2 regions of the Arthrobacter sp. Ha26 genome follow, and region 1 is predicted to be linked to the other one. Evidence: riboswitches for the same ligand, from Rfam matches in the RefSeq annotation. Region 1 holds a riboswitch; the other holds the start of a gene.
The links. Region 1 has a riboswitch for glycine ahead of gcvP (aminomethyl-transferring glycine dehydrogenase). Riboswitches for the same ligand answer to the same signal wherever they lie in the genome.

Region 1 (15,921 bases):
CCGGATGGTAGCCCTCCAGCCCCAGCAGGATCGCGGTCATGGTGCCGTGGCCGTGGCCGGTCGCCGCGAGCGATCCGTAGAGGTCCACGCGCAATGACGCCACACGGTCCAGGGCGCCGGTGGACTTCAGCTCCTCGGCGAAGACAGCGGCAGCCCGCATCGGCCCCACCGTGTGCGAACTCGAAGGCCCGATCCCAATGGAAAAGAGATCAAAGACACCAACAGCCATGTGCGTATTTCCTTAATAGAGTTTCGGTGCTGCTTGGGGGCAATTACAGGTCCCCGCCGTTTTTGGACGCGTACTCCAGTGCGGACAGCAGGGGCCCTTCAGACTCGGCAGCCACCTTGAAGAGCCAGCCGGCTCCGTACGGATCGTTGTTGATCAGGGCGGGATCATCCACAACTCCAGTATTGATCTCCACCACCTCACCCGTCACCGGCGAATACACATCTCCCGTTTTCGAGGCCTGCAGTTCCAAGCAAAGAACCTCGTCACCTAAGTGCCGCGGGTAGTCGACTCGAGCGCCCAACTATCGACCAGACGACGCGACCTCAGTCTCGACGCATTTGACCGCCCAAGTTGGTGGGCTGACCACTAGGGCTCGGTGGAGCCGGGCTTTTCGAAAGCGTGCCTCAAAGCGACGAAGGAGCAGCACGCGTGAAAAGTCCGGTCTGCCGGGACCGGACTCAAGCACGGACCGGAAAACTACCTGATGCGCTTGTAGAACGGGAGGTCGACGACTTCGAAAGGCTCTGCCTTGCCGCGCAGGTCGATGTCCAAAGCGGTGCCGGGCTGGGTGAACTCGACATCCACGTAGGCCATGGCCACGGGGTAGCCAAGGGTGGGGCTCGGCTGGCCCGAGGTGACTTCGCCTACCACGTTGCCGTCCTTGAGGACCGGGTAGTGGGCGCGGCCGGCGCGGCGACCCAGTCCCTTGAGTCCCACGAGCCTGCGCCCGGTGGTAGTGCCGGCGCCGGCTTCCTTCTTGGCTGCCAGTGCGGCTTTGCCCACGAAGTCGCCTTCCTTGGAGAGCGCGACGACGGGTCCCAGGCCTGCTGCGAAGGGATCGCCCTGCAGGGACAGCTCATTGCCGTACAGGGGCATCCCGGCTTCGAGGCGGAGGGAGTCGCGGCAGGCGAGGCCTGCGGGGGGCAGCTCTCCGTCGTCGGCGATGGCCACGAGGGCCTGCCAGAGGCCGGGGGCGTCGTCGTTGGGTACAAAGATCTCAAACCCGTCCTCGCCGGTGTAGCCGGTGCGGGCGAGCAGCAGGTCCAGCCCGGTCCCGCCCACGAGGAACGGAACCTCCACGGCGGCGTAGTACTTCAGTTCCGTCACGAGGCTGTGCTGGGCTGCGGGGACCAGGCGAAGCAACAGCTCCTGCGCCCTGGGGCCCTGGACCGCCACCAGGGACGTCGCGACGGAGGCGTCATTGACCTGGACATCGAATGCTGCGGCGCGGTGGGCCAGGGCAGCGGCCACCACTGCGGCGTTGCCGGCATTGGGAACCACCAGGAAGACGTCGGTGCCGTCGCCGGCAGCTGGCCGGCGGTAGGTGATGAGGTCGTCGATGATGCCGCCATCCTCGTTGCAGATCAGGGAGTATTTGGCTTTGCCCACTGCCATGGCGGAGATCTTGCCCACCAGCGCGTAGTCAAGGAACGCGGCGGCGTCCGGTCCGGTCACCCAGACCTCGCCCATATGGGAAAGGTCGAACAGCCCGGCACTCTTGCGAACGGCGTGGTGCTCGGCGAGCTCGGAGCTGTATTTCAATGGCATCTGCCAGCCGCCGAAGTCGGTAAAGGAGGCGCCCAGTTTTTTGTGCTCGTCGTAGAGGGCGGTGTACTTCTCAGTCATCGGGTGATCCTCTAGTTTTCGAACTCGGAAAGCGGCGGGCAGGAGCAGATCAGGTTGCGGTCCCCTGCTGCGCCGTCGATGCGGCCGACGGGCGGGAAGTATTTGTCCTGCCGGAGCGACTTCACCGGGAACACGGCCTGTTCCCGCGGGTAGGCGCGGTCCCAGTCGCTGCTGATGGCCGCGGCAGCGGTGTGCGGGGCGTTGCGCAGCGGGCTGTCCGTCACGGAGAACTCACCGTTCGCCACCTGGTCGATTTCAGCACGGATGGAGATCATCGCCTCAATGAACCGGTCCATCTCCCCGAGGTCCTCGGACTCCGTGGGTTCCACCATCAGGGTGCCCGCAACGGGGAACGCCAGGGTGGGTGCGTGGAAGCCGTAGTCGATGAGGCGCTTGGCCACATCCTCCGCGGTGACGCCGGTCTTCGCCGTCAGGTCGCGCAGGTCCAGGATGCACTCGTGCGCTACCAGTCCCCCTTCACCGGTGTACAGGACGGGGAAGTAGTCGTTCAGCCGGGCCGCGACGTAGTTCGCGGCGAGCAGCGCGGATTTGGTGGCTTCGGTGAGGCCCTGGCCGCCCATCAGCTTCACATAGGCCCAGGAGATGGGCAGCACGCCGGCGGATCCATACTTTGACGCAGAGATCGGGACGTCGTTGCCTTCGGTCCAGGTGGCCGCGTTGCCGGGCATAAAGGGTGCCAGGTGGGCTTTGGCAGCGACCGGGCCGACGCCGGGGCCGCCGCCGCCGTGCGGGATGCAGAACGTCTTGTGCAGGTTCAGGTGCGAGACGTCGCCACCGAACTTGCCCGGCTGCGCCAGCCCCACCAGGGCGTTGAGGTTGGCGCCGTCGATGTAGACCTGGCCCCCTGCCGCGTGGATGGCGTCGCAGACTTCGCGGACGTCACCGTCGTACACTCCGTGCGTGGACGGGTAGGTGATCATGATGCAGGACAGGGCGTCCTTGTGCGCCTCGATCTTGGCGTACAGGTCGGCGTGGTCGATGGTGCCGTCCGGCGCAGTGGCCACCACAACAACCTTCATCCCGGCAAGGACAGCCGAGGCGGCGTTGGTACCATGCGCCGAGGCCGGGATCAGGCAGACGTTGCGCTGCGCCTCCCCGCGGGAGTGGTGGTAGCCGCGGATCGCGAGCAGTCCGGCCAGCTCGCCTTGGGAACCGGCGTTGGGCTGGATGGACACTTGGTCGTACCCGGTGATCTCCGTCAGCTGGGATTCCAGGTCCCCGATCAGTTCACGGCAGCCTTCGGTCTGGGAGTCCGGGGCGAACGGGTGGATCGAGGCGAACTCGGGCCAGGAGATGGCTTCCATCTCGGCCGTGGCGTTCAGCTTCATGGTGCAGGAACCCAGCGGGATCATGGTGCGGTCCAGCGCCAGGTCCCGGTCGCTGAGCTTCCGGATGTAGCGCAGCAGCTGGGTTTCTGAGCGGTGGGTGTTGAACACCGGGTGCTGCAGGAAGTCGGAGGAACGTTCCACGGCGTCGTGCAGGGCAAAACCCTCTGTCACGTTGCCCAGCCCGGCACCAGAGGCTTCAACTCCAAAAGCTTCGAGGACGGCGTCGACGATTGCCGTCGTCGTCGTTTCATCCGTGGAGAAGCCCACGGTGTCCGCGTCGATGCTGCGCAGGTTGATGCCCTGGGCCTCAGCGGCAGCGATGATGCCCGCGGCTTTGCCCGGAACGGAAACGGTCACAGTGTCAAAGAAGCTCGTGTGCAGCACGTCCAAACCGGCGGCGGCGAGTGAGGCGGCGAGGGTCTTGGCATGGGCGTGCGCGGACCGGGCAATCGCTTTCAGGCCCTCCGGTCCGTGGTAGACCGCATACATTGAGGCAACGATGGCCAAGAGCGCCTGGGCTGTGCAGATGTTGGAGGTGGCCTTCTCGCGGCGGATGTGCTGCTCGCGGGTCTGCAGTGCCAGGCGGTAGGCAGGCACTCCGGCGGAATCCTTGGAGACGCCCACCAGGCGGCCGGGCATGGAACGCTCCAGGCCCTTCTGCACCGCCATGTAGGCGGCGTGCGGGCCGCCATAGAACAGCGGGACGCCGAAGCGCTGTGCCGAGCCGACAGCGATGTCCGCCCCCTGCTCACCGGGAGGCGTGATGAGGGTGAGGGCCAGGAGGTCGGCGGCGACGGTGACCAGGGCACCGCGTCCCTTCGCCTCAGCGATCACGGCGGTGTGGTCAAAAATCCGGCCTGAGGCGCCGGGCTGCTGGAGCACCACGCCGTTGATGGAACCGTCCGGCAGGCCCTTGGACAGGTCCGCGATTTCCACCTCGAAGCCGAGGGCCTCAGAGCGGCCCTTGACGATGGCGATGGTCTGCGGCAGGCAGTCGGCATCCAGCACCGTCTTGCCGTCGCGCGCATCTTTATTTTTATTGGCGCGGCGCATCATCAGCACGGCCTCGGCCACAGCCGTGGCTTCATCCAGCAGGGACGCATTCGCGATGGGCAGGCCCACCAGGTCCTGGACCATGGTCTGGAAGTTCAGCAGCGCCTCCAGCCGGCCCTGGGAAATTTCGGGCTGGTAAGGCGTGTACGCGGTGTACCAGGCCGGGCCCTCAAGGATGTTCCGGCGGATCACCGGCGGGGTCACGGTGTCGTAGTAACCCTGGCCAATCATCTGCACCGCAGTCTTGTTCTTCGCCGCGAGCCGGCGCAGTTCGGCGAGCGCCTCCACCTCGCTCAGCGCGCCACCCAATTCCAGGGCCGAGTCCTGACGGATGTCCTTGGGCACGGCGGTGTCAACCAGCGCGTCCACGGTGTCGTAGCCCACAGCCTCGAGCATGGTGTCGACGTCGGCCTGGCGGCGGGCCCCGATGTGCCGGTCAACGAAGGTGGCAGCCGGAGCGGTGGCGTCCGGGGAGGCGGAGGCCGGAATGGCGGAGGCCGGAGATACAGTCACGAGGAACTCCATAACTAAGGCGGCGCAGGGTACGCCACATCGATTCGGGTCCTCCCCGCTCTGTAACTGGACCTGAGAGTTTCCGCGTTGCCTGCTGGCGCGGGCCCCGCTTGCACCGTCGGTGAGCACAGCAGTCCAAGTCACCGGGACAGGATCCCAACGCGGACAGCGTGCTGCTTTCCAGAGGTGCCTCGCCGCGGCGGTACATGGGCCTGTGAGATTCCTGGGGAGGTATTGCTCCTACGGCGCCTGCTTGTACCTTCTGGCAGAACTCTCCCGCCGCAGATCAAAGGCTATTCATTTGGATTTGTCTTGGCACGCCCGGGGCGGCCAACACATGGACCAATTCTCCTATGGCGCAGGCTGTGGGGCAAATGGCAGCTAGCCCCTGAGCCGCTCCACGGCGGCCAGGAGTCCATCCACCTCCGCTTGCCGGTTGCCGGCCTTTCCGGCCGGCCCGCTCTCCCACATGGCGTTGAAGTACAAACCGTCCCCCATGTACAGCACAGCCTTTGCCATGGCCGCCCCCACGTCCTTGCCGATGAGCTCCAGCCACTGCTGCTGGATGGCTGCGAAGCGGCGGCGGGCCTCTTCATGGGCAACCTCAGCGAGGCGGGTAGCCGCAACGAAGGAACGGTCCATGGGGGTATCGGACCAGAGCGACGACCGGATGAAATAGGCGGCCGCCCCTTCGGGTGCGGACGCCATGGCAGCAAGGTCCTCCCCTGCCAGGTGGTCCAGCCGTTCAAGGGTGGCCGCGATCAGCGCCTCCTTGTTGGGGAAGTGATACAGCAGCCCGCCCTTGGAGACTCCTGCCCGCTTTGCCACCGCATCCAGCGTGGCGGCCCGCTCCCCCACGTCGATCAGGAGTTCTTCAAAGGCATCGAGGACTGCATCTCGCGCGACGGGTTTTCTGGCCATGGTTCCAATCATGCAGGCTCCTGAACCAGTTTCTTAACTATACCGTCTGGACGGTATAGTTAAGAGATGACCGCTTTCCCACCCACCCAGCAGGACCACACCCGCCTTAATCCGGCAAGCACCCACCGGCCGGCTACGGCCCGGGGGACGTGGCGCGACTGGCTCGCGTTGGCGTTACTGATGTTCCCGGTCCTCCTCGTCGCCGTTGACAACACCGCACTGACCTTTGCCCTGCCGGCAATAGCCCGGGCGCTGGATGCCTCCGGCGTCGAACTTCTGTGGATCGTGGACGCCTACCCGCTGGTATTGGCGGGACTGCTCGTCGCCATGGGGAGCCTCGGCGACCGGATCGGGCGCCGCCGGCTGCTGATCATCGGCAGTATCGGCTTCGCGGCAGTTTCAGCCGCAACGGCGTTCGCGCCCAGTGCCGGCTGGCTCATCGCAGGCCGCGCCGCCCTGGGCTTCTTCGGCGCGACGCTGATGCCCTCCACGCTGTCCCTGATCCGCAATATCTTCCCGGACCCGAACCGGCGCCGGCTCGCCATCGCCATTTGGGCGGCCGGGTTTTCCGGCGGCGCCGCCCTGGGTCCTATCTTCGGCGGCTGGCTCGTGGAGCAATTCTGGTGGGGCGCCGTGCTGCTGGTGGCGGTACCCATCATGCTGCCGTTGCTGGCCTTCGGGCCCGCCTTCATTCCGGAGTCCCGGGACCCTGCGCCGGGACGCGTGGATGCGCCGAGTATCCTGCTTTCGCTGCTGACCATGGTGCCGGTGGTTTACGGGATCAAGGAGTACGCCACCGAAGGACCGGGCCTCCTGGCGCTGGGAAGTGTCGCCTCCGGACTGGCCATGGGCGCCCTTTTTGTCCGCCGGCAACAGCAGCTGGAGAGCCCCTTGCTGGACGTGTCCCTGTTCCGCAACCGGGTGTTCAGCATGGCCATCACGGCGAACATCCTGGCCCTGTTCTCCTTCAACGGCTTTATCCTCTTCCTGGCCCAGCACCTGCAACTCCTCGAAGGCATGGCCCCTTCCGCCGCAGGTATGGCCATGATTCCGGCGCTGGTGGCCACCGTGGTGGCAGGCCTGGCCGTGGTGCCCCTGGTCCGGAAAATCCGGCCCGGCTTTGTGGTGGCGGCCGGGCTCGCCATGAGCGCGGCGGGGTACAGCCTGGTGACGTTCGGCAACCACGCCAACGGGCCGGCGATGCTGCTCGCGGCATTGGTGGTTCTGGCGCTGGGCGTAGGGACCGCTGAGACCATCTCCAACGACCTCATCCTGGGCAGCGCCCCGGCGGAAAAATCAGGAGCGGCAGCGGCTATCTCCGAGACGGGGTACGAGATAGGCGCATTACTCGGCACTGCCGTACTGGGCTCGATCCTCACGGCCTCCTACCAGCACAACCTGCGGCTTCCGGCCGGTGTGGCCGAAGCTGCCGGCGGCCAGGGCACCGCCCATGCCGGCCAGACTCTTGCCGGAGCCATGGAACTGGCGGCAGGATTGCCCGCTCCCCTGGCGGACGCCGTCCGGCAGGCCGCCGGTGCCGCCTTTGATTCGGGGGTGCATGTCACCGCGGCGATCGGGCTGGTACTGATGGCGACGGCGGCAGTGCTTGCCGCCGTCGTCCTCCGGAAAGTGCCCAAGGCCGGATGAGCGGCACGCCGCTGCCGTGCCGCGGGCACAAAGCAGCGCCCGGCGCTGGACAGGAAGTCCGGCGCCGGGCGCTGAAATTTCGTGCGCCCCGGGGTTACGTGGCGTCCGGGGCCGTGACGCTGGCGGTGGCCTTCATCGTCTCGGCGTTCACCATCCACGCGAACTGCTCGAGCTTGGCGATGAACTCGTGCAGGAGGTCCGCCGACGTGGGGTCTTCCTCGTCCACCTCGTCATGCACCTTCCGCATGGTGCCTACGGCAGCTTCGAGGGCGGCAACAATACGTTCGATCGCGTCCTTGGTGCTGATGAGGCCATCAGGAAAAGGAGCGAGGCTGGTGGATTGAGCCACGGTGGAGCTGCGGCCATCCGGGAGGGCGTGCAGTGCCCTCATGCGCTCGGCCGCATCGTCAGCGAACTGGCGGGCGGCATCGACGATCTCGTCCAACTGCAGGTGGAGGTCCCGGAAGTTCGTTCCTACGATATTCCAGTGGGCCTGCTTGCCCTGGATGTGCAATTCGATCAGGTCCGCGAGCACAGCCTGCAGGTTGTTGGTCAGTGTCGGTGAAGCTTTCATGCATCCTCCTCGATTGGTCCAGTCATCCCGACGCTACCAGCCCCTTATCCCGCCGCCGAGGCGCTGGCAGCAATTTCTCAGTGAGCTTACTAACTCCTCCCGGAAGACATAAACGAACGTGATTCATATTTTCCCTTGCATCCGGGCCCTTCACGCCGCATACTAAATGAACGTCATTCATTTAGTGACCGTCGTCTCACTGGAGTAGCAAACATGATTGAAATTTCCTGCCTCGGCGCACCCGCCTCCCTGGCCCGGACAACGCCGTCCGGCCGGCCAGCCCTGCGCGTCGGCGTGGTCCAGCACCGCTGGCACGCAGACAGCACCGCCGTCGAGGCCGAACTGGACGAGGGGATCAGCCGGGCCGCCCGGCTGGGCGCTTCCGTAGTCTTCCTGCCCGAATTGACGCTTTCGCGCTACCCGGCAGACACCCGCCCGCACAACGACCCTTCCGAGGGCCCCACCCGCAGCCGGCCCTCGGACATTGCCGAAGACCTCCTCACGGGCCCCACCTTCCGCTTCGCCGCCGAAGCGGCACGCCGCCACGGGGTGTCCGTGCATGCATCGTTGTACCAGCGTGCCGAGGACCCGGACGGAACGGACGACGGCCTGGGGCTGAACACCGCCATCCTGGTCTCCGCCGGGGGCGAGCTCCTGGCGCGGACACACAAGCTCCACATCCCCGTCACGGCCGGATACTACGAGGACAAGTTCTTCCGCCAAGGACCGGCAGCGGCCGACGCCTACGAGGTCCACGCTCCGGCCGAACTGGGCGGCGCCAGGCTGGGGATGCCCACCTGCTGGGATGAATGGTTCCCGGAAGTTGCCCGGCTGTATTCCCTGGGCGGGGCGGAAATCGTGGTGTACCCCACGGCGATCGGCTCCGAACCCGACCACCCGGAATTCGACACCCAGCCATTGTGGCAGCAGGTCATCGTCGGCAACGGCATCGCCAACGGCCTGTTCATGGTCGCCCCGAACCGCTGGGGCAGCGAAGGCACCCTGAACTTCTACGGCTCCTCGTTTATCTCCGATCCCTACGGCCGCATCCTGGCCCAGGCGCCGCGCGACGCGTCCGCCGTCCTGGTGGCAGACCTGGACCTGGACCAGCGGAAGGACTGGCTGACCCTGTTCCCCTTCCTGGCCACGCGCCGCCCGGACACCTACTCCCGCCTGACTGAACCCGTCCGCGCAAATGAACTCCTGGGCGGCGAGCGCGGCTTCGCAGAGGCCTGCTCATGACCGCCCCGCAGCAGGCCGCAGCCAGCACCGGGCAGTGGCGGATGCCTGCCGAAACTGCCCGCCAGGAACGGCTCTGGATGGCCTTCCCCGCCGGCGGCTACACCCTGGGCGAATCTGCTGAGGCCGCCCATGTGGCCCGGTCCACCTGGGCAGCCGTAGCCAACGCCGCCGTCGAGTTCCAGTCGGTCACCATGGTGGTGGATCCCGACGACGTCGACACGGCCGCCGCCTACCTGCACCCTGATGTCGAGGTGCTTGCCGCCCCGCTCAATGATGCATGGATGCGCGACATCGGGCCCACGTTCGTCCTGGACGGCGACGGCCGGCTCGGTGCCGTGGACTGGGTGTTCAACGGCTGGGGCGGCCAGGACTGGGCGCAGTGGGACAAGGATGCCTTGATCGCCGGCGAGGTTGCCGGCCGGTCAGGCGCCCGGCACATCGTGTCAGCGCTGGTGAACGAGGGCGGCGGCATCCAGGTGGACGGCCAGGGAACCGTACTGGTGACGGAAACCGTGCAGCTGGATCCGGGCCGCAATCCGGGCCTCAGCCGGGCCGACGTCGAGCAGGAACTGGCCCGCACCATCGGCGCCACCCATGTGGTGTGGCTGCCGCGCGGCCTGACCCGTGACTCCGAGCGGTTCGGCACCCGCGGCCACGTGGACATTGTGGCCGCCATCCCCTCGCCCGGCACGCTCCTGGTCCACTCGCAGGAAAACCCGGAACACCCCGACTTCGCTGTCTCGAAGGAAATCATCGACTTCCTGCGCGGCACCACCGACGCGGCCGGCCGGCAATGGAACATCATCGAAGTCCCCGCCCCGGACACCCTGCGGGACGACGAAGGCTTTGTGGACTACAGCTACATCAACCACGTGGTGGTCAACGGCGGCGTCATCGCCTGCAGCTTCAACGACCCCCAGGACGACAAGGCCCTGCAGATCCTGGCGGAGGCCTACCCCGGACGGCGTATTGTCGCCATCGACGCACGCGAGCTTTTTGCCCGCGGCGGGGGGATCCACTGCATCACCCAACAGCAGCCTGCTGCCTCCCAGAAAGTGGTGTCATGACAGAAACCATCCGTACCGGTGCCTCCGCCCGTGGCGCCGGAAAACCCGCCGCCGGGTCCGGCGTCTCGCCCAAAGGTCTGAAGGGCGGGCAGCTGGGGCTCCTCGCCGTCGTCGTTCTGGGTATCTCCACCATCGCCCCGGCCTACACGCTCACCAGCGCACTGGGCCCCACCGTCAACGAAGCCGGACTGCAGCTGCCCGTCATCTTCCTCATCGGGTTCATCCCAATGATCCTGGTGTCCCTGGCCTACCGGGAGCTCAACGCCGACTCCCCGGACAGCGGCACCACCTTCACCTGGGTCACCAAAGCATTCGGCCCGTGGGTGGGTTGGATGGGCGGGTGGGGGCTCCTGGCAGCCAACATCATTGTCCTGTCCAACCTGGCCGGGGTGGCCGTCGACTTCTTCTACCTCTTCCTCTCCCAGCTCACCGGTTCCCCCGAACTGGCCGACCTCGCGGCCAACAAGCCGCTGAACGTACTCACCTGCTTTGTGTTCGTGGCCCTGGCCGTGTGGGTCAGCTACCGCGGCCTGCACACCACCAAACTGGTGCAGTACGGACTGGTGGGGTTCCAGCTGCTGGTACTGGGCCTGTTCGTGGGTATGGCGTTCGCCAACTGGTCCACGTCCGAGACGGCCATCCCGTTCAGCTGGGAGTGGTTCGACGTCACCAGGATTGAGACGTTCGGCCAGGTGGCCGCCGGGATCTCGCTGTCCATCTTTGTCTACTGGGGCTGGGACGTCTGCCTCACCGTGAACGAGGAAACCGCCAACGGCAAAAAGACGGCGGGCCTCGCCGGTACGTTGACTGCCCTGATCGTTTTGGGCATCTACCTGCTGGTCAGCATCGCCACCATGATGTTCGCCGGCGTAGGGGACACCGGCAACGGCCTGAACAACACGGAGATCCACGAGAACATCTTCACCGCCCTGGCCTCCCCCATCATGGGCCCGTTTGCCATCCTGATGTCCCTGGCAGTGCTGTCCAGCTCCGCCGCCTCACTGCAGTCCACGTTTATGTCCCCGTCGCGCAGCCTGCTGGCCATGGCCCACTACGGTGCGCTGCCGGAACCCTTCAGCCGGGTGAGCAAGCGCTTTGCGACGCCGGGCTACGCCACTGTCGCCGCCGGCGTCCTGTCCGCGGGGTTCTACGCAGTGATGCACGTGCTCAGCGAAAACGTCCTGAACGACACCATCCTGGCCCTGGGGCTGATGATCTGCTTCTACTACGGGCTGACGGCCATCGCCTGCGCCTGGTACTTCCGCAACAGCGTCTTCAGCAGCCTCCGCAACTTCCTGCTGCGGCTCCTCTGCCCCGTGGTGGGCGGCGTGGGCCTGTTCGTGGTGTTCCTGCAGACCGCCGCAGACAGCTGGGCTCCCGAATTCGGCAGCGGTTCGGAAGTGTTCGGGGTTGGCCTGGTGTTCGTCCTTGGAGTGGGCATCCTGGCCCTGGGCGCGGTGTTCATGCTGGTCATGGCCCGGCTTCGGCCCGGGTTCTTCCGCGGCGAGACCCTGAAGCAGGACACCCCTGCCCTGGTCGTCCCGGAGTAGGGTTCCGCCCGCGCAGGCAAAAAAGGTGCCGCATCCCGGATCAGCGGGGTGCGGCACCTTTTGCGTTCGATCACCAGAAGTGGGCCACGTCCACAATCAGGCGGGAACCCGAACCGGGTCCGTCCAGGGTGAAGACCCGGAAGGGCAACCGGGCACGGACGCCCAGGCCAATGCTGGTGTAACCTTCGAAGCTTCCGGCATAAACCACCTGCCGGAAGGTCTGGTAACCGGCCACGTTGGACAGTTCTGCCTTGGCCGCCGGAGTGTAGGTGGCGTTGCCGTTGCTGTCGTAGGAGGGTGCGTTCACGGTGACCTGCAGGCGTGCATTGCCCTGCACCGGAATGGTGAAGCCGGAGCCGTCCTGGACAATCTCCGGGACATACCGGGCCGTGTAGCCCTTGACGGGGCCGTTGAGGTCGACCACCATCCGGTCAAAGCAGTAGTGCTGCCCGGTCCGGACGTTGGTGACGGATGCGGTGCTCATCTCTGCCCCGGTTTTAGCCAGGGACCCCCATGCGAGACCGCAGTACGAGGTGGCTGCCGAGGCGGGCCCCGGTGCCAGGATTCCCAGCCCGACGGCCGCGAGGAGCGCCGTGAGCCAGAGGAGGAGTTTTTTCATTGAGGTGCCATCCCAGAAGTGGTGCGGTTGGATAGCTCAAGCCTAGGAGCGTCCGGCAGGCGAAACGAGGGCTGTGGCCGCTTCGGCGCGCAACCGTGAGGAACGCCGGGCCCGGGTCACGTGCCAGTAAATCCAAGGGCTTTTTGCCGCCCTGCTTAACCGTTCCGGTGCCGTTTCTGGATCCGGCCGTTATGCCGGATAACGGCCGGAGGAGAGACGAAACAGCGCCGGTCACCCGAGGGGGCGGCCGGCGCTCTTTTCCGTTCGGATTTTAGCCTTCGCAGTCGCGGCAGTACTTCATGCCGTTCTTTTCGAGGGCCACCTGGGACCGGTGGCGGACCAGGAAGCACGATGAGCAGGTGAACTCGTCTGACTGCTCGGGGACAACGATGACTGTCAGTTCCTCGTTGGAAAGATCGGCGCCGGGCAGGTCGATGCCCTCAGCGGTGTCGTTTTCGTCAAGGTCGATGACTGCGGTCTGGGCATTGCCGCCGCGGGAGGCCTGGAGGGCCTCCAGGGAGTCGGCGGGAGACTCTTCCTCTTGCTTGCGTGGAGCATCGTAATCGGTAGCCATAGCGTGTTCACTTTCGTTGCTGCACAGCGCCATTTCAGGCACCTCAGTGAAGCAGTTTAGGTCATAATGCGTTCACCGGCGCAATAGTGTGTTCAAGCAGACAAATCAGGGGGCGGCGGGGGCATTTCCGCGTGCATTCGATGGGCATGCTCCACTCCGGCCGCCACTCCGCTGAGGGCCGGCAGCCACCCCCACCGGGTGGCATCTGCCATGGCATCCGAAGCCTGTTCCGGCGTCTCAAAGTAGAAGGCATCCGCCAGCCAGGCCCGGACACGGGAGGGAAATTCCATCGTCATGGGTGGGACGCTACGCAGCCATTGTTCTGGCTGTGTTTCATACCCGTCTCCTAAGCATTAATCCTGCCGCGCCAATTTGGGAGAGGGAGCTTCAAAAAAAGAAGTTGTTGACCCGCCAGGGGGCAAATCCTAAAATCACGGCAGCAGCATTCCCGGTGCATTGATTCCCCCGTTGATTTGGAAGTATCAGCGATGACCACTGTTCACGGACACCTTCCGGAAAGTGAGCTGCAGCTGGCCCTGCATGAGTTGCGAGGGCGGCTCCAGGGAACGCTGATCGAGCCGCAGGATCCCGTGTACGAGGAAGCCCGTACGGTGTGGAACGGAATGATCGATCTGCGTCCGCGGGCCGTTGCGAGGGCCGGGGCCATATCAGACATCGACGCCGTCCTGGACAGTGCGCGGCACACCGGGCTTGCCCTGGCCGTCCGCGGCGGAGGGCACAACATTGCGGGCCACGGCACTGTCGACGGCGGCTTGGTCCTGGATCTGGGGGCCCTGCGGGAGGTGCGGGTGGACGCTCAAAGCCGGCGTGTCGTCGTCGGGCCTGGAGCGACGCTTGCGGACGTGGACCTGGCTACGGCCGCCCATGGCCTGGCTGTACCCTTGGGCGTCATCAGTGGAACGGGAGTGGCAGGACTTACCCTGGGCGGCGGCGTGGGCTGGCTGACCCGGACGGGCGGACTGAGCCTGGATAACCTGGACGCCGTGGACCTCGTCACACCTGCAGGGGAACACGTGCACGCCGATGCGGAAGAAAACCCGGACTTGTTCTGGGGAGTGCGCGGCGGTGGCGGGAATTTCGGCGTCGTATCCTCCTTTACCTTCCGGGCGCTGCCGCTGCCCGCCGCACCATTGGGCGGAAACCTCTTCTACCGGCGGGAGAACTGGCGGAACGCCCTTCTTGCCTTCGCTGCCTGGACCAGGGACCTGCCGGACGAAATGAATCCGATCACCTCATTCCTGGTGCTCCCACCCGAGTTCGGTATGGGCAACGAGCCGTGGATGGCGATCGGATTCGCCTGGGTTGCCGAGGACCACCAGGCCGGCCTCAGGCTTGTTGACCAGCTCCGTGCCGCTGCCCCGCCTGACGCAGAGGAGGTGGGACCCACCACCTGGCCCGGCTGGCAGAGTGCCATGGATGAAGTCTTCCCCAAGGGCTCCCGCGGCTACTGGAAGAACGTTTCGTTCTCCCGCCTGGACGAGGAGGTGGTGGACGTTGTGGTTGGCTTCGCCTCGGAACTGGCATGGGAAGGAACGGGCATCGATATCCATCACCTGGAGGGCATGTTCGGGCGGGTCCCCGAGGATGCCACCGCCTTCCCGAACCGCTCGGCGCGGTATTGGCTGAATGTTTACGGGTTCTGGCGCGATGCTGCCGAGGACGAACGGCTGACAGCCTTCGCCCGGAAGGCTTACGCGGTGATGCAGCCGTTCGCGGAGCAGGGTGAATACGTCAACTTCCTCGGGGCGGAGCTGGGAGTGCCCGAGCCGGACGCGGTGCGCAGTGCTTACGGACAGGAGAAGTATCAGCGTCTCGTTGCCCTCAAGGACCGCTTCGACCCGCAGAACCTGCTGCGGCTGAACCACAACGTGGCGCCGTCCGGCAGGTAGCCGGCCGTTCCGGCCGCACTCTGGCAAAAAAATAGAGCCCCCTGTCGGATTCGAACCGACGACCCCCGCTTTACAAGAGCGGTGCTCTGGCCAACTGAGCTAAGGAGGCGTGCCCTTGCGGGCGGGCGCCTGAACGGCGCTAGATAAGGTTAGCCCAAGTCCCGGCGGTGGTAAAAACGCCCGCTCTGGTTTCCCGCTGCAAGACGAAGCGTTCGCCACGCAAAAGCGCCCGCCCGCCGGAACTGATCCGGCGGGCGGGCGATTTCAAGAAACGCTTAGGCTTTGGCGTCGATCGCGGCCTGGAGGAAATCGGGGAACGGGGTCTGGGCGCTGTCGCCCTTGCCCCACTGCTTGCCGTCCACGAATACGGTGGGCGTGCCGGTGACTCCGATGGCTGAGGCTTCCTTGGTGGTGAACTTCACGAACGGCCTGTAGGTCTTGTCGTCCACACAGCTGTTGATGTCAACGCCCATATCCGAGGCCATGCTCTTGAGCTTGTCGTCGGAGAGCCCCGCGCCGCCCTCGGCGGGCTGGTTGGCGAACAATGCATCCACGAACTCCGCGTACTTCTCCGGCGATTCGTTCACCACACACGCCGCGGCGTTGGCTGCCCGGGACGAATAGTTGGTGGTGGAGCGGCTGTCCAGGAACCCCAGCGCGCGGTATTCGACCGTAATCTTGCCCTCGTTGCGCAGGGATGTGAGCTGCTCGTTGTACTGGGCCTCAAAATTCTTGCAGACCGGGCAGATGAAGTCGATGTACAGGACAACCTTCACCGGTTTGCCCGCTTCGGCCTCGGCACCGGGAGCCACCACTTCCGCCGGAGCAGCCTTCGGCGGCTCCCCGACGGCGGCCGCGTCAACAGTTGCGGGATCCAGTTTGGCAACCTCGCTGTTGGCCAGCAGCGTCACGCCGCCGTGCACGTTACCGTTGGCCGGCGTCGGCCCCTGGTCGGCTACCGGGCCGTTCTGCTTCATGGACGTCGTCACCACGAGCGCCACCACCACGAGGATGGCCACAACGGCGGCCACAATCCCCCACCCGATC
Region 2 (15,921 bases), on a different contig from region 1:
TCCGCGGCACGGTCTCCACGTTGTGGGCGAACACCTCGGGCTTGGAATCACAGATCGCGGCGATGTGCTCGGGCTTTCCGGAGAAGTCCGGGATCAACAGCTCCACCCCGGTGCCGGGGTTCAGTTCGTGGATCTTGCGGACCGTCTCGGCGTACAGCCACACACCCTCGTCCGCCAGGTCGTCCCGGGCCACGCCGGTGACGGTGGCGTAGCGCAGCTGCATCGCCTGCACCGACCGGGCCACCTTGGTGGGTTCGAACATGTCCACCGGGGAGGGTTTGCCGGTATCGATCTGGCAGAAATCACACCGCCGGGTGCATTCGGACCCGCCGATCAGGAACGTCGCTTCCTTGTCCTCCCAGCACTCAAAAATGTTGGGGCACCCGGCCTCCTCACACACCGTGTGCAGGCCTTCCTTTTTCACCAGGTTCTTGAGCTGGACGAACTCCGGGCCCATCTGGACCTTGGCCTTGATCCACTCCGGCTTACGCTCCACCGGGACAGCAGAGTTGCGCTGTTCAACGCGCAAAAGCTTCCGGCCTTCAGGTGCCAATGTCATTTCTATACTTCCTTCAGCATTCGACGACGTTGACGGCGAGGCCGCCCATGGCCGTTTCCTTGTATTTGGAGCTCATGTCCTTGCCGGTCTCGCGCATGGTCACGATGACCTCGTCCAGCGAGACGCGGTGCGACCCGTCGCCCCAGAGCGCCATCTTCGCCGCATTGATCGCCTTGGCCGCGGCGATCGCGTTCCGTTCAATGCACGGCACTTGCACGAGGCCGCCGATCGGATCACACGTCAGGCCCAGGTTGTGCTCCATCGCGATCTCGGCCGCGTTCTCCACCTGCGCCGGAGTTCCGCCCATCACCTCCGCGAGGCCGGCCGCCGCCATGGACGACGCCGAGCCCACCTCGCCCTGGCAGCCCACCTCAGCACCCGAAATGGACGCCTGTTCCTTGTACAGCACCCCGACCGCGCCGGCGGCGAGCAGGAACCTGACCACCACGTCGTCGCGGTCCTCCTGCGAGGCGTTCTCCATCCCCGGCGCGAAATGCAGCGCGTAATACAGCACCGCCGGAATAATCCCGGCAGCGCCGTTCGTGGGGGCAGTGACCACCCGGCCGCCGGAGGCGTTCTCCTCGTTCACCGCCAGGGCGATCAAGTTAACCCATTCCTGCCAATACTTCGGGTCATGGAATTCCCGGTCCTGGCCTTCACCGTCCTGGCTCTCCGCGGCCGGCCGGGAGCTTTCCTTCCTCAGCCGGTCGTACCAGTCCGGAGCACGACGGCGGACCTTCAGTCCCCCGGGCAGCACACCTTCGCGCTTCAGGCTGGTGGCCACGCAATCCTCCATGACTGACCAGATATGCAGCAGGCCTGCACGGATCTCCTGGGGAGTGCGGCTGTCTTCCTCGTTGATCCGCATCACGTCGCTGATGCCCAGGCCGGTTACCCGGCAGTGCTCGAGCAGTTCGGCGGCGGTCCGGAAGGGCAGCGGCAGCTCCTTCTTGGACTCCTCGAGTTCCTGCTGCGCTGCGTCTTCCTCGCCCTCGCGGACAATGAAGCCGCCACCCACCGAAAAGAACGTGGCCGTGTGCAGGACGTTGCCGTCAGCGTCGAATACCGTGAAGGTCATGCCGTTGGTGTGCCGCGGCAGTACCGTCAGCGGCCGCAGCACCATGTCCGTCACCCCGTAAGGCAAGGGGACGGCACCGGCCAACTGGAGCATGCCGGTGTCGGCAATTGCGGCCAGCCGTTGCTCCACCTCGTCCGGCAGGATCAGCTCCGGGTGGAAACCTTCCAGCCCCAGCAGGATCGCGGTCATGGTGCCGTGGCCGTGGCCGGTCGCCGCGAGGGACCCGTAAAGGTCAACCCGCAGCGAGGCCACGTCCGCGAGCTTGCCGAGGCCCTTGAGCTCCTCCGCAAAAACGGCAGCAGCCCGCATCGGCCCCACAGTATGAGAACTAGAGGGCCCAATCCCAATAGAAAAGAGATCAAAGACTCCAACAGCCATTACTTTGTTCCTAACTAAGTTCTGGTCGGGGTGGAGGTGCCAGGACATCCTCTGCATGCTCGGTCGCGAAGACGCCCGCTGCGCGGACGTGACGCTCCCTTAGACGCATGCTGCCGGATGCCCCACCACCTCCGAGGGTCCGTTACCAAGGCGACGGAACTGCGAGCGTCGGCGGAGCCAGACTTTTCGAAAGCGTGCGTCAGAGGCGAGGAACGAGCCAGCACGCGTGAAAAGTCCGGTCCGCCGGCGCGGACGCAGCCGAGGCAAAGCACCTAGGCGAGGTTCTTGACACGGGGGTAAAGCGGGTGGGCTGCAGCCAGGGCTTCGACGCGGTGACGCAGGGCGGAAAGGTCCGTGCCGGCGTCGGCCGTCAACGCCTCGGCGATGATGTCCGCAACCTCGCGGAAGGCATCCTCGCCGAAGCCGCGCGTAGCCAGCGCAGGGGTGCCGATCCGCAGTCCGGAGGTGACCATCGGCGGGCGGGGGTCGAACGGGACGGCGTTGCGGTTGACCGTGATGTCGATCGCGGCGAGCCGGTCCTCGGCCTGCTGGCCGTCGAGCTCGCAGTTGCGCAGGTCAACGAGGACCAGGTGCACATCCGTTCCCCCGGAGACCACACTGATGCCCTTGGCGGCGACGTCGGGCTGGACCAGGCGCTCGGCCAGGATCCGGGCGCCGGCCAGGACGCGCTCCTGGCGCTCCTTGAACTCGGGCGACGCGGCGATTTTGAATGCCACGGCCTTGCCGGCGATGACGTGCTCCAGCGGGCCGCCCTGCTGACCCGGAAACACTGCCGAGTTGATCTTCTTGGCGATGTCGGCGTCGTTGGTCAGGATGATGCCGCCGCGGGGACCGGCGAGGGTCTTGTGCGTGGTGGAGGTGGTGACGTGCGCGTGCGGCACCGGCGACGGGTGCAGCCCCGCAGCCACGAGGCCGGCGAAGTGCGCCATGTCCACCATCAGGTAGGCGCCCACCGAGTCGGCGATCCGGCGGAATTCGGCGAAGTCGAGCTGGCGGGCGTAGGCGGACCAGCCGGCCACGATCAGCGCGGGCTTGGTCTCCTGCGCCAGCCGCTCCACCTCGGCCATATCCACCGTGTGGGTGTCCTCGCGGACGCCGTACGGCACCACGTTGTACAGCTTGCCGGAGAAGTTGATCTTCATGCCGTGCGTGAGGTGGCCGCCGTGGGCCAGGTTCAGGCCCATGATGGTATCGCCCGGCTTGATCAGCGCGTGCATCACCGAGGCGTTGGCCTGCGCGCCGGAGTGCGGCTGCACGTTGGCGAACCCGGCACCGAAGAGTGCCTTGATCCGGTCGATCGCGAGCTGTTCAATGACGTCCACGTGCTCGCAGCCGCCGTAGTAGCGCTTGCCCGGGTAGCCCTCGGCGTACTTGTTGGTCAGCACCGAACCCTGTGCCTGCATCACGGCGACGGCGGTGTGGTTCTCGGAGGCGATCATCTCCAGGCCGTCACGCTGCCGGGTGAGTTCGTCGTCGATCTTTGCGGCGATTTGGGGATCCAGGGCGGACAGGTCCGCGTCCAGCGACGGCGACACGACCTGTTCGAAGGCGGTTACCCCTGCAGCGGCGCTCACAGTTCGCCGCCGTTGGCTGCCGCGTACTCTTCGGCGGACATGAGCGGGCCTTCTTCGGTGACGGCTACTTTGAAGAGCCAGCCGGCGCCGTAGGGATCGTTGTTGATCAGGGCGGGATCGGAGACCACGTCGTCGTTGATCTCCACCACTTCGCCCGTCACGGGCGCGTAAAGGTCGGAGACGGACTTGGTGGATTCCACCTCGCCGCAGGTCTCCCCCGCGGTCACCGTGGAGCCAACCTCGGGCAGGTCCACGTACACGATGTCGCCCAGGGCTTCGGCAGCCACAGCGGAGATTCCGACGCCGGTAGGCCCGGATCCGTCCGCAGCAACCCACTCGTGCTCGGCGGAGTACTTCAGTTCAGCAACAACTTTTGCCATGTGTATTTCCTTAGGTTCGTGTGTTAAAAGTGATGGGGGGTTTGGCCAAAACGTGCATTTAGTGATGGAGCGTTTCGTTAAACCCTGCGAAAGGTGATGGAGCGTTAATTTTGGCGCTTGTAGAAGGGCAGCGCGACGACTTCGAAGGGCTCTGCCTTGCCGCGGAGGTCGATGTCCAGTGCTGTACCGGGTTCTGAGTGTTCGACGTCGACATAGGCCAGGGCGATCGGGTAACCGAGGGTGGGGCTCGGCTGGCCCGAGGTCACCTCGCCCACCACGTTGCCGTCCTTGAGGACCGGGTAGTGGCTGCGGCCGGCCCGGCGGCCAAGGCCTTTGAGTCCCACGAGCTTCCGGCCGGACGTGGAACCGGCGCCCAGTTCCTTGAGCTCCGCGAGCACTGCCTTGCCCACGAAGTCCGACTCCTTCTTGAGTGAAACAACAGGACCCAACCCGGCAGCGTAGGGGTTGCCCTCGCGGGAGAGCTCGTTGCCGTAAAGCGGCATGCCGGCTTCGAGGCGTAGGGAGTCGCGGCAGGCCAGGCCTGCGGGAATGAGCCCGTGGCTGGCGCCGGCGTCCAGCAGGGCCTCCCACAAGCCGGCGGCGTCCTCGTTGGGGATGTAGATCTCGAACCCGTCCTCGCCGGTGTAGCCGGTGCGCGCCAGCAGCAACTCCTGGACAGTACCGTTGACGGCGATGCCTACCTCCACAGCAGCGTAGTACTTCAGCTCCGTCACCAGCGAGTGCTGCTCGGCCGGGACCAGTGCCAGGAGGATGGCCTCGGCGTTAGGGCCCTGCACGGCGATAAGGGACGTCTCGGCGGAAACGTCCTCCACGGTCACGTCAAAGTTGGCAGCCCGCTCAGCCAGGGCAGCAGCCACCACCGCGGCGTTTCCTGCGTTGGGCACCACCAGGTACTTCGCTGTTCCGTCCGCAGCCGCGGGAAGGCGGTAGGAGATGAGGTCGTCGATGATGCCGCCGTCTTCCTGACAGATCAGCGAGTACTTGGCCTTGCCCACGGCCACGGCGGAGAGTTTGCCGGCCAGGGCGTAGTCAAGGAAGGCGGCGGCGTCGGGGCCGGTGACCCAGACTTCGCCCATGTGGGAGAGGTCGAACAGGCCTGCGGCGTTGCGCACGGCGTGGTGCTCGGCCAGCTCGGAGACGTACTTCAGGGGCATCTGCCAGCCGCCGAAGTCGGTGAAGGAAGCGCCGGCAATCTTGTGCTGCTCGTACAGCGCGGTGTAATTCTCAGTCATCACGGAATCCTTAGTTCTCAAATTCGGAGAGCGGCGGGCAGGAGCAGATCAGGTTGCGGTCCCCTGCTGCGCCGTCGATGCGGCCCACGGGCGGGAAGTACTTGTCCTGCCGCAGTGACGAGACGGGGAAGGCTGCCTGCTCGCGCGGGTACGTCCGGTTCCAGTCAGAAGAGACGACGGCGGCGGCCGTGTGGGGTGCGTTGCGCAGCGGCGACTCTTCTACTGTGAAGTCACCGGCGGCCACCTGGTCGATTTCCTTGCGGATGATGATCATGGCTTCGATGAAGCGGTCGATCTCGGCGAGGTCCTCGGACTCGGTGGGCTCCACCATGAGGGTCCCTGCCACCGGGAAGGACAGGGTGGGGGCGTGGAAGCCGAAGTCGATCAGGCGCTTGGCCACGTCCTCGGCAGTCACGCCGGTCTTCGCCGTCAGGTCGCGCAGGTCCAGGATGCACTCGTGCGCCACCAGGCCGCTCTCACCGGTGTAGAGGACGGGGAAGTACTCGTCCAGGCGAGCGGCAACATAGTTCGCAGCGAGCAGCGCGGACTTGGTGGCCTCGGTCAGGCCCTGCCCGCCCATCAGCTTCACATAAGCCCAGGAAATCGGCAGCACACCGGCGGAACCGAAACGCGACGCCGAGATGGCAACGCCGTGGCCGTCCTCATGGGCCGCCTTGTTGGCATCGCCCGGCATAAACGGGGCCAGGTGCGCCTTGGCCGCAACCGGGCCGACGCCGGGTCCGCCACCGCCGTGCGGGATGCAGAAGGTCTTGTGCAGGTTCAGGTGCGAGACGTCGCCACCGAACTTGCCCGGCTGGGCCAGGCCGACCAGGGCGTTCAGGTTTGCCCCGTCAACGTACACCTGGCCGCCGGCTGCATGAACCGCGTCGCAGACTTCGCGGACGTCAGAGTCGTACACACCGTGGGTGGAGGGGTAAGTGATCATGATGGCCGAGAGGACGTCCTTGTGCGCCTCGATCTTGGCCTGCAGGTCGGCGTGATCAATCGTGCCGTCGGCAGCCGTGGCCACCACAACAACCTTCATGCCCGCAAGCACGGCGGAGGCGGCGTTGGTTCCGTGAGCTGAGGCCGGGATGAGGCAGATGTTGCGCTGCGCCTCACCGCGGGAGTGGTGGTAGCCACGGATCGCCAGCAGTCCGGCCAGCTCGCCCTGGGAACCGGCGTTGGGCTGGATGGATACCTGGTCGTACCCGGTGATCTCGGCGAGGTCAGCTTCCAGGCCGCTGATCAGTTCACGCCAGCCGGCAGTCTGGGAGTCGGGCGCGAAGGGGTGGATCGAGGCGAACTCGGGCCAGGAGATGGCTTCCATCTCGGCCGTGGCATTCAGCTTCATGGTGCAGGAACCCAGCGGGATCATGGTGCGGTCCAGCGCCAGGTCCCGGTCGGAAAGGCGGCGGATGTAGCGCAGCAGCTGGGTTTCTGAGCGGTGGGTGTTGAACACCGGGTGCTGCAGGTAGGTGGAGGTGCGCAGCACGGACTCGGGCAGTTCGAACCCGGCGGCTTCCACAACGGGACCGGCGCCGAAGGCGACGACCACCGCGGAGAGGACCTCCGGCGTCGTGGTTTCATCGACTGACACGCCGACGGTGTCCGCGTCGATCAGGCGCAAGTTGATGCCGCGGGCTTCGGCGGCGGTGATCACCTTGTGTGCCTTGCCGGGCACGCGGACGGTGATGGTGTCGAAGAAGGTGTCGGATACCAGTTCGCGGCCGGCGATTTTCAGCGTGGTGGCCAGGGCGCGGGCGTTGTTGTGTACGGTCTCGGCGATTGCCTTGAGGCCGTCGGGGCCGTGGTAGACGGCGTAGAAGGACGAGACGATAGCCAGCAGCGCCTGCGCGGTGCAGATGTTGGAGGTGGCCTTCTCGCGGCGGATGTGCTGCTCGCGGGTCTGGAGGGCCAGGCGGTAGGCGGGGACACCGGCGTTGTCCTTGGAAACGCCCACGATGCGGCCGGGGAGTGTGCGCTCCATGCCTTCACGGACGGCCATGTAGGCGGCGTGCGGGCCACCGAAGAACAACGGCACGCCCAGGCGCTGGGTGGAGCCGACGGCGATGTCCGCGCCCTGCTCGCCCGGCGGGGTGATCAGGGTGAGGGCCAGGAGGTCGGCGGCCACGGTGACCAGGGCGCCGCGGTCCTTAGCCTCGGCGATGACGGCGGACTGGTCCCAGACGCGGCCGGAGACGCCGGGCTGCTGGAGAACCACCCCGTTGATGTCGCCCTCGGGCAAGCCGTTGGTGAGGTCCGCGATCTCCACCTCGAAGCCGAGGGCTTCGGCGCGTCCCAGCACGATGGCGATGGTCTGCGGGAGCAGGTCGGCGTCCAGGACAGTCTTGCCGTCCTTGGCCGTTTTGTTCTTGTTGGCCCGGCGCATCAGCAGCACAGCCTCGGCCACGGCGGTGGCTTCGTCCAGCAGGGAAGCGTTGGCCACCGGGAGGGCCGTGAGGTCCTGCACCATGGTCTGGAAGTTCAGCAGCGCCTCGAGCCGGCCCTGCGAAATCTCGGGCTGGTAGGGCGTGTAGGCGGTGTACCAGGCGGGGGATTCGAGGATGTTGCGGCGGATCACCGGCGGGGTCACAGTGTCGTAGTAGCCCTGGCCGATCATCTGCACGGCCATCTTGTTCTTGCCGGCCAGCTTGCGGAGCTCGGCGAGGACCTGGACTTCGCTCAGGGCGCTCTCGAGGGTAAGCGGCTTGTCCTGGCGGATGGAGTCGGGGACTGCGCTGTCGACGAGGCCGTCAACGCTGTCATAGCCGACGGCCTTGAGCATGGTGTCGATGTCAGCCTGGCGGCGCGCGCCGATATGGCGGTCAGCGAAGGTGGTTGGGGACGATTGAACCGTCATGAGAGGAACTCCATAATTCAGGTGGCATACATCGCCACTTTGATTCGGGTTCCTCCCCGCTCTGTATTGGACCTGAGAGTTTTGCTTTGCCCTGCTGTTCAGCGGGACGCCACTTGCACCGTCGGTGAGCCCGGTTGCCCGGACTGCTTTCCAGAGTTGCCTTGCCGCGGCGGTACGTGGGCCTGAGAGATTCCTGGGGAGGATTTGCTCCTACGGCGCCTGCAGAACGTACCGGCAGGACTCTCCCGCCGCAGATCATTAGCATGTGCCACTGGTGGGTGACACGGCTCACACCATACAGGATTCGGCGCCGGGATGCCAAATCCGCACCGTTTTAGGGCGGGCGTACGACGGCGGGACGCCGGCCGTCGGCCCCTTCCCAAGGCGTCACGGGGGAACCGCGGTGGTCACCGGGCGCTCCCGGCCTGAGAGAATAGCCCCATGGAAATCGCCCTGGGCCTTCTGGTTCTGGTTGCGGTGGTCTGCGCCGGAAGCGCGCTGGGCCGGAAACTCAATATTTCGGTTCCCTTGCTGCTGGTGCTGGCCGGTGTTGCCGGTTCCTTCCTCCCGTTCGTTCCGCGGATTGAGCTGAACCCCGAGCTGGTCCTGATTGGCCTGTTGCCGCCGTTGCTCTACGCGGCGGCCCTGCGGACTTCACTGTTCGATTTCAGCTCCAACCGCCGTTCCATCGGGCTGCTCTCGGTGGGCTATGTCATCTTCGGCACGATTGCCGTGGGATTGGTGGTTTCGTGGCTGTTCCCTGAGATTCCGCTGGCCGCCGCGTTCGCGCTCGGCGCCGTCCTGGCGCCGCCGGATGCGGTGGCGGCAACCGCCATCGCCCGGAAGGTGGGGATGCCGCGCAGGATCGTCACTATCCTGGAGGGCGAATCCCTGGTCAACGACGCGACGGCGCTGATCTGCCTGCGGGCAGCGATCGCCGCCATCTCAGGGTCCGTGTCCGCAGTGGAGATCGCCGGGGACTTCCTGCTCGCGGTGGGCGGCGGGCTGGTGGTAGGCATCGCTGCGGCCTACGTTTTGACCGAACTACGCAAGCGCATCCGGAACGTGGCGATCAACACCTCCACATCGCTGGTGGCCCCCTTGGTGGCGTACCTCCCGGCGGAAGCGATCCACGCGTCGGGTGTCCTCGCCGTCGTCGTGACCGGGTTGGTGATGGGCACCAAGGCGCCGTCCATGCCCAACGGCGCCGCCCGGCTGAGCCAGCGCAGCAACTGGAACACGCTGCAGTTCCTGCTCGAAAACTCGGTCTTCCTGCTGATCGGGCTGCAGGTGCGGACCATCATCGAGGGCGTCCAGGATGATTCCCTTGGTGCCGCACGGATCTGGGCCGGCTGCGCGGTGATCCTCGCGGCGGTGCTGGTGCTCCGGCCGGTGTGGGTGTTCCCGGCGACGTACCTGCCCCGACTGATTCCGGCCGTCCGGCGCAACGATCCGAACCCGCCCTGGCAGTTCCCGGCCATTGTCTCCTGGGCCGGGATGCGGGGCGTTGTCACCCTGGCGGCGGTGCTGGTGCTGCCTCCCGACCTGGAGCACCGTTCAGTGCTGATCCTCGCTGCCTTGGTGGTGGTGGGCGGCACCCTAGCACTGCAGGGCCTCACCCTCCCGGGGCTGGTCCGCGTCCTGCGGGTGCAGGGTCCGGACCAGCGCGAGGATGCCCTGAACAAGGCGTCGCTGATGCAGCTGGCCACTGCTGCTGGTGTGGCCCGCCTGCAGGAGCTGCGGACGGAGGACGATCCGCCGGAGGTGGTGGCCATGCTGAAACGGCGCACGCAGGAGCGCGGTTTGGCAGCATGGGAACGGCTGGGCCGCCCGTCGGCGGAAACGGCGACGCCCAGCGAGCGCTATGCCCGGTTACGGCTTGCCATGCTGGAAGCCGAACGGTCAAAGGTGCTGGAGCTGCGGCGCGGCGGCGAGTACGCGCAGGAAGTCCTGAGCGACGTCCTGGAGCGGCTGGACGTTGAGGAATCCATGCTCGACGTGGCCCTGGACGAGGTGGATACCTCCGGCGAGGGCGGCGGGGAAGGAATCGCGAGGCCAGGCGGGGTGTGCGGCCACCTCGAGTCCGCAGGGTCGCGGGACGTGCCGAAGGATGCCTTCTGCGCGGACTGCCGCAGGGAAGGTACGGTGCCGGTCCACCTGCGGATGTGCCTCGCGTGCGGCCAGGTGGGGTGCTGCGATTCCTCCCCCGCAACCCACTCTTCCAGGCACTTTGAAACGACGGGGCATCCGGTCATGCGAAGCATCGAGCCGGGCGAAGACTGGCGCTGGTGCTACCAGGACGACCTGCTGGGTTAAGGGCCCGCTGCGTGATCGCCCGCTGAGGTGACAGGACGACGGCGGAACGTCCCGCCGTCGTCCGCTTGCTTACCGTCAGGAAACTCCAGCGAGAACCCCGTCGATCCGCGCAAGCAGGCCGGGCCAGCCGTTGCCCATGCCCTCAATGGCCTGCTTGCCCATCGGGGTGTCGAGGCGGAAGCCGGCGTGTTCGTGGTGCAGGACGGTGCCGCCGTCCACCGGTTCCAGCCGCCAGGTGATGGTGGTGTCCAGTATGCCTTCCGAGAAGAGGAAGCTGATGGATGTGCCCGGGTCCACGGTGAGGACTTCGCACTGCTGCTGGCCCCAGGAGCCCATGTCCATGGTGAAGCGGTGGCCCACCACCGGCGCGATATCCCCCGGCGCCCACCAGCGCGCGAGGAGTTCGGGTGTGGTCAGCGCAGCCCAAACAGCGTCGGCGGGGTGCGCGAAGCGGCGTTCGAGCCGGATGGCGTTCTCGGTCATGATGGTTTCTCCTCGTTTAGAAGGTCGGCCAGCGCGTCGAGCCGCTGGTTCCAGTAGTGCTCAAAGTGCTTCACCCAGCCGCCGATCTCGGCGAGGCCCCCGGGCTGGAGGTGGTACAGCCGGTTGCGGCCGTGCCGTTCCTCCCGGACCAGCCCGGCTTCCCGGAGTACAGCGAGGTGCTCGGAGGCCGCCGAGCGGCTGAGGTTCAGCAGCCCGGTGAGCTCGCCGGCAGTCCGGGGACCCTGGCGGAGCTCGTCGAGAATGACGCGCCGTGCCCGGTTGGAGACGGCGCCGAAGACATCAGGAAGCACCAGATCAGTATATGTCGGAAATTTCCGACATATCTAGTAGGGCCTGGTGGGCGGCGAGGATTTTGGCACGTTTGGACGCGTTCCGACTGCCCGGCAGCGTTGTTTTCCCCCATGGAGGCGAGTCTGGTCCGGCCGCCGGGGACGGGTTTAGGCTGGGCTGATGTTGACCATCGGCAGTACCGTCCTCGGCGTCAATGACGTCGCCCGCGCAACCGCTTTTTGGCACGACGCCCTGGGTTACGTCCCGCGGGAGCCCGGCGACGAGACCTGGGTGATTTTGGTGCCGGCGTCGGGGCCGGGAGCGCAGCTGGCACTGATGCGGAGCGAGACGCCAGTCCAGGAGCACCCGCGCACCCACCTGGATTTGTACGCGGATGATCAGGCTGCCGAGGTGGAGAGGCTCGTTTCACTCGGCGCCCAACGGGTGGACTGGGACCTGTACCCGGCGGACCCCGACTTTGTGGTCCTGGCGGATCCTGACGGGAACCGGTTCTGCGTCATCGACAAAAGCCCGCGGTAGCACCGCCGTCGGCCGCCTATGGAGACTCCCGTCCAACACATTCGGGGAACAATCGCGGCCGCCAGGCCGTTTGCATCCCTACGAGCGCGCATTCTGAATGCGGCGGCACCTACCGAAGGGAACCACATGGTCCGGGCTATCTGGAACGGAAAAGTCATCGCCGAATCCACGGACACCGTGGTGGTGGAGGGCAACCACTACTTCCCGCGCGACGCAGTCAATGCAGGCTACCTCCGGGACAGCGATCTGTATTCCATCTGCCCGTGGAAGGGCAAGGCTAGCTACCACTCGCTGGAGGTGGACGGAAAACTGAACGTGGACGCAGCCTGGTACTACCCGGACCCCAAGGCCCGCGCGAAGCAGATCGAGGACCGGATCGCCTTTTGGCGCGGGGTCACCATCGAGGCCTAGCAGGCCCTCGCCTCGGGCGGGACATACGTAAAGCAAGCGGACGACGGCGGGACTTTCCCGCCGTCGTCCGCTTGCTGTGAGGAGGTGCTGCAGGTTTTGGCCTACCTGGCTCGCCTGCCCGTTAGCCAAGCGGCATTCCGAGACTTCACTTGAGTCCAGGCAGCTCGGCTACGAGTGCATCGAGCAGCCGCCGGTCATATCGATCGGCGTAGGAGGCAGTTCCGCTGATTGATTCGACGCCGTCTGCAGGCAGCTCCCACACGACGTGACCGGGTTTCAGCCTATCCAGGCACTGGTACCACTCAATAAGGGGCTCGCGCAGCTTCGTATGCAGCTCGAATGAGCGCCGGGACCGGGCCGGATCTCCTGCCTTCTGCAGGCGCAAAGTTTTCTCATCGGGCACTGTTACCAGCACGGCATCCGCAAATCCGAGCCTCTTGCGGCTCATTGCCTCGCGCACGCATTCCAACTCGTAAGCAAACCGCGAAGCCGGGGCGGCGCCGATCCGCGCCAAGCACCAGGAGTAGTGCAGTTTCATCGGATCCGCGTCGCAGACCGCCACCAGAACCCGGTTTTCAAGGTCCAGTGCTTGCGACCAGCGCGCCGAATTAACGTCGGTCCAGTAACGCGCCTGGATCATGGCCTCACTTCCGTCCGGCTCGGTACCTGTTGGAGCGTATTCAGCCACGAATTCGACGGCTGCCGTCCTGCACCACGTCGTTTTTCCGGCCGCACTGGGACCTTCAACTGCCACAATCACCAGGCGATGCTATAACGCTGAACCATGCCCTGCTGCGGCCGTCCCTCAACGTGGGCGCATAGTGGGGGCAAACCGATTCTTACCGACCGTCCAGAAAGCCATTGAGCGCTTCTATCCACACTCCATATCCTCTACCCACGCACGCTGTAACGGACCGTCCCATAGGAACTTTGCCGCCGCTCGCCAGTCGGATATGGCGGCCGGAAATTAGCTGAGGCTCTCGAACACCAGCGTCGCCTGAATGCGGTCACCGCCGCCGATCATTCCCTTGCTCCCGCTGCTCGCGGTTGTGATGGTGTGGAGTCGGTAGCCTTTCGCGGCCTGATCGTTGATGGTCTTCTCCAAGGAGGTCAGGTTGCCCGAACCGGTTCCCCACATTTTCTCTTTGAGGATTACCTGCAAAACGACGTACTGCATGACACGACTCCCTTCCGTTGATGGCCGATTGGGAGCCATGCTACTGGATGCGCGGAGCGCCTCTCCGGACGTGAGCGACGGCGCCTCGGGGGTGCCAACGATGCCGGTCCGGTTCAACGTCACTCCAGCAATGCTGAACGAGTAGCGTCTGGACAGATCTGGACGCACACCAACGTTCGGGGAACGAAGGTGGAGCTCGGAGCCTCTGTTTTCGATGCCGCACCTGTACCGCGATAGATGAAGGGTTCACTTTTACGCAGCATCCGCTGGCTGCGGTGATTCACCGACCCTCCGTGTGATCTCACTGAAGAGTTCCCCTGTTTGTCTGTACGCCGAATACGGACTCATGGGAAGCTGACGCCATGCGGAAATTGGCCTTCGCCATGAACCTGAGTCTGGACGGCTACATCGCCGCGCCCGGCGATGACCTTGGCTGGAGCGTGCCGAGCGACGAGTTGTTCCAGTGGTGGTCCGACCGGGTGGCGGCGACGGGCCTGGCGCTGTACGGGCGCAAGCTGTGGGAGACGATGAGCTCCCACTGGCCGACTGCCGACCAGCAGCCCGGTGCCACACCGGCGCAGATCGAGTACGCGCGGCGTTGGCGGGACATGCCGAAGGTGGTGTTCTCCTCGACCACCAGCGGGGTCGATTGGAACAGTCGCCTGGTCAGCGGCGACGCGGTCACCAAGATCACCCGGCTCAAGACCGACGACGGCGGCCCCATGGACATCGGCGGTGCCACCCTCGCGGCGGCAGCCATGCGGGCAGGGTTGATCGATGAGTACACACTCGTTACCCACCCGGTCCTGGTGGGCGGTGGCACTCCGTTCTTCACAGCACTGGACAACTGGGTGAATCTGAACCTGATGGAGACCCGGACGTTCCCCGACGGTGTGGTCCTCACTAGTTACCAGACCAGGAGCTGAGCACCCGACGTCGAATCAGGCTTCGGGCCATCCAAGGATCTCGTGGCGAGGTGTTTTGAGGCGACTGTCTGGTCCCTATCACTCGGCAGTACCTCTGAATGTGCTTTTACGCGCCCGCAAATCGTCAGCGCGGGGAGGCTTGACGCCGCACTTGCATTTTGCAAGTATGGCCGCATGAGCCTTTTCATTACCTGCCCGGTTGAGAGCGTCGAGCGTGCGACCGCCTTCTACACCGCCCTCGGCTGGACCCTCAACCCCGAGATGTCCGATCACAACGTGTCATGCTTCGCGATCGCGCCCGAGCAGTACGTCATGCTCGGCAGCCGCGAGATGTATGCGAGCGTCGGGGGCGCAGAGGAGCTGGTCGGCGGCCCCGACACCCCGTCGAAGGTCACCGTCTCCTTCGACCTCGGCAGCCGTGAGGCGGTCGATGAGCTCACCGAGCGCGCCGGTGCCGCCGGCGGACGCATCGGTGATATCGACGACTACCCCTTCATGTACCAGCGCCAGTTCGACGACCCTGACGGCTACCACTACTCGCCGTTTTGGATGAAGCCGGACGCCGATCCGACCGTGTGAGCGACCTCGCCGCGGCCCTCGACATCGTCGGAGCACGGTGGGCCCTGCTTGTCGTGGAGCGGCTGCTCGACGGGCCGCAGCGCTACGGCGATCTGCAGCGCGACCTGGGAGTGCCGACGAACATTCTCGCGACCCGCCTGCGCGAGCTCGAGGCCGCCGGGGTACTGTTCCGTCTGCCACTCCGGCACAACACCCGGGCCTACGCGCTGACCGATCGCGGGCTCGCCTTGCGAGAGGCGATCGTCGCGCTAGGACGCTGGGGCGGCGAGGAGACCTAGGCGTGGCGCGGAATCGCGATGCGCTCCGCTGAGCTCCTACGCAGCTCCCGCAGGAGGATCTAGTACCGGTAGCTGGCGCCCAGGTCGCTGAATGCGCCGCCCAGGGAGATGAGGCACACGCCAGAGCCCACGATGCTGCGCAATAGTCGAACATGCGCTGCAGGCGGTGGCACGGCCTTGCCGCGAGCTGCCCCACTAGAGACCAGGCGAAACGTCAAGGAGCGGCCAACAGGATGCCACTGACGGACAGAAGCTGTCAGACCGTAGCCGATCACTGCAGCCTAAAGGCCTGGCTTGTTGATGGGCTTGCAACAGATGCTCACCAGACGCAGTCTCCCGAGTATTCGATGAGCCCACTGGGCACCCCCGGACTCAGGCAGATGTGCCCGGCTAGGGCCCGTTCAACCTTCGTCTTGCGCGCGGTGCAATCGGCGATCAGTCATTATATGAGGCCTTTCGGCTACCCTTCGCAGGCGGTAGCCTTTTGCCCCCTGAAGCATTTGGATTGTCCACGTGGGTTCCCCTGAAGGCTCAATCCGTACCTCAAGGTATTCCATCTCATAGTTAGACGCTAGTGACTTACGAAACGCGCGCGTAAAAACTTCGTTGCTCAGAGTCTCGTACAGAGCGTGTTCGAACGCATTGCTTTGTACAAGTGAAGTGGTGATGTACTTCGCCATCTCACGGTTAGCGTTAGCCATGAACCTTTTGGTCATGGGCTTCCCGAACACTGCCAACCCAGCCATTGATCCTACAAGCAGAATGAGAAGCAGTATGTGGTTCTGCGTCGCTAACAGGACAATTCCAACGACTG

Region 2: another riboswitch for glycine. It lies ahead of gcvP (aminomethyl-transferring glycine dehydrogenase); the one in region 1 lies ahead of gcvP (aminomethyl-transferring glycine dehydrogenase).

What each region holds. Positions count from the first base shown of each region.
Region 1 covers NZ_JBNHGX010000006.1:10,588-26,508, reverse strand. The annotation lists gene AC5RVY_RS14360 (L-serine ammonia-lyase) at 1-229, opposite strand, end outside; partial or broken gene AC5RVY_RS14355 (glycine cleavage system protein H) at 273-452, opposite strand; gene gcvT (glycine cleavage system aminomethyltransferase GcvT) at 707-1,855, opposite strand; gene gcvP (aminomethyl-transferring glycine dehydrogenase) at 1,867-4,782, opposite strand; glycine riboswitch at 4,821-4,960, opposite strand; glycine riboswitch at 4,961-5,059, opposite strand; gene AC5RVY_RS14340 (TetR/AcrR family transcriptional regulator) at 5,152-5,691, opposite strand; gene AC5RVY_RS14335 (MFS transporter) at 5,758-7,338, shown strand; gene AC5RVY_RS14330 (Dps family protein) at 7,433-7,912, opposite strand; gene AC5RVY_RS14325 (nitrilase-related carbon-nitrogen hydrolase) at 8,126-9,154, shown strand; gene AC5RVY_RS14320 (agmatine deiminase family protein) at 9,196-10,221, shown strand; gene AC5RVY_RS14315 (APC family permease) at 10,218-11,771, shown strand; gene AC5RVY_RS14310 (AMIN-like domain-containing (lipo)protein) at 11,842-12,390, opposite strand; gene AC5RVY_RS14305 (DUF4193 domain-containing protein) at 12,662-12,964, opposite strand; gene AC5RVY_RS14300 (hypothetical protein) at 13,057-13,260, opposite strand; gene AC5RVY_RS14295 (FAD-binding oxidoreductase) at 13,453-14,874, shown strand; tRNA gene AC5RVY_RS14290 (tRNA-Thr) at 14,910-14,983, opposite strand; gene AC5RVY_RS14285 (DsbA family protein) at 15,150-15,921, opposite strand, start outside.
Region 2 covers NZ_JBNHGX010000001.1:867,900-883,820, forward strand. The annotation lists gene lipA (lipoyl synthase) at 1-559, opposite strand, end outside; gene AC5RVY_RS04155 (L-serine ammonia-lyase) at 573-2,015, opposite strand; gene glyA (serine hydroxymethyltransferase) at 2,288-3,610, opposite strand; gene gcvH (glycine cleavage system protein GcvH) at 3,607-3,990, opposite strand; gene gcvT (glycine cleavage system aminomethyltransferase GcvT) at 4,095-5,243, opposite strand; gene gcvP (aminomethyl-transferring glycine dehydrogenase) at 5,254-8,106, opposite strand; glycine riboswitch at 8,158-8,265, opposite strand; glycine riboswitch at 8,267-8,364, opposite strand; gene AC5RVY_RS04180 (Na+/H+ antiporter) at 8,548-10,422, shown strand; gene AC5RVY_RS04185 (SRPBCC family protein) at 10,498-10,905, opposite strand; gene AC5RVY_RS04190 (ArsR/SmtB family transcription factor) at 10,902-11,216, opposite strand; gene AC5RVY_RS04195 (VOC family protein) at 11,377-11,736, shown strand; gene AC5RVY_RS04200 (DUF427 domain-containing protein) at 11,863-12,147, shown strand; gene AC5RVY_RS04205 (hypothetical protein) at 12,293-12,907, opposite strand; gene AC5RVY_RS04210 (DUF4177 domain-containing protein) at 13,115-13,324, opposite strand; gene AC5RVY_RS04215 (dihydrofolate reductase family protein) at 13,687-14,250, shown strand; gene AC5RVY_RS04220 (VOC family protein) at 14,425-14,829, shown strand; gene AC5RVY_RS04225 (winged helix-turn-helix transcriptional regulator) at 14,826-15,107, shown strand.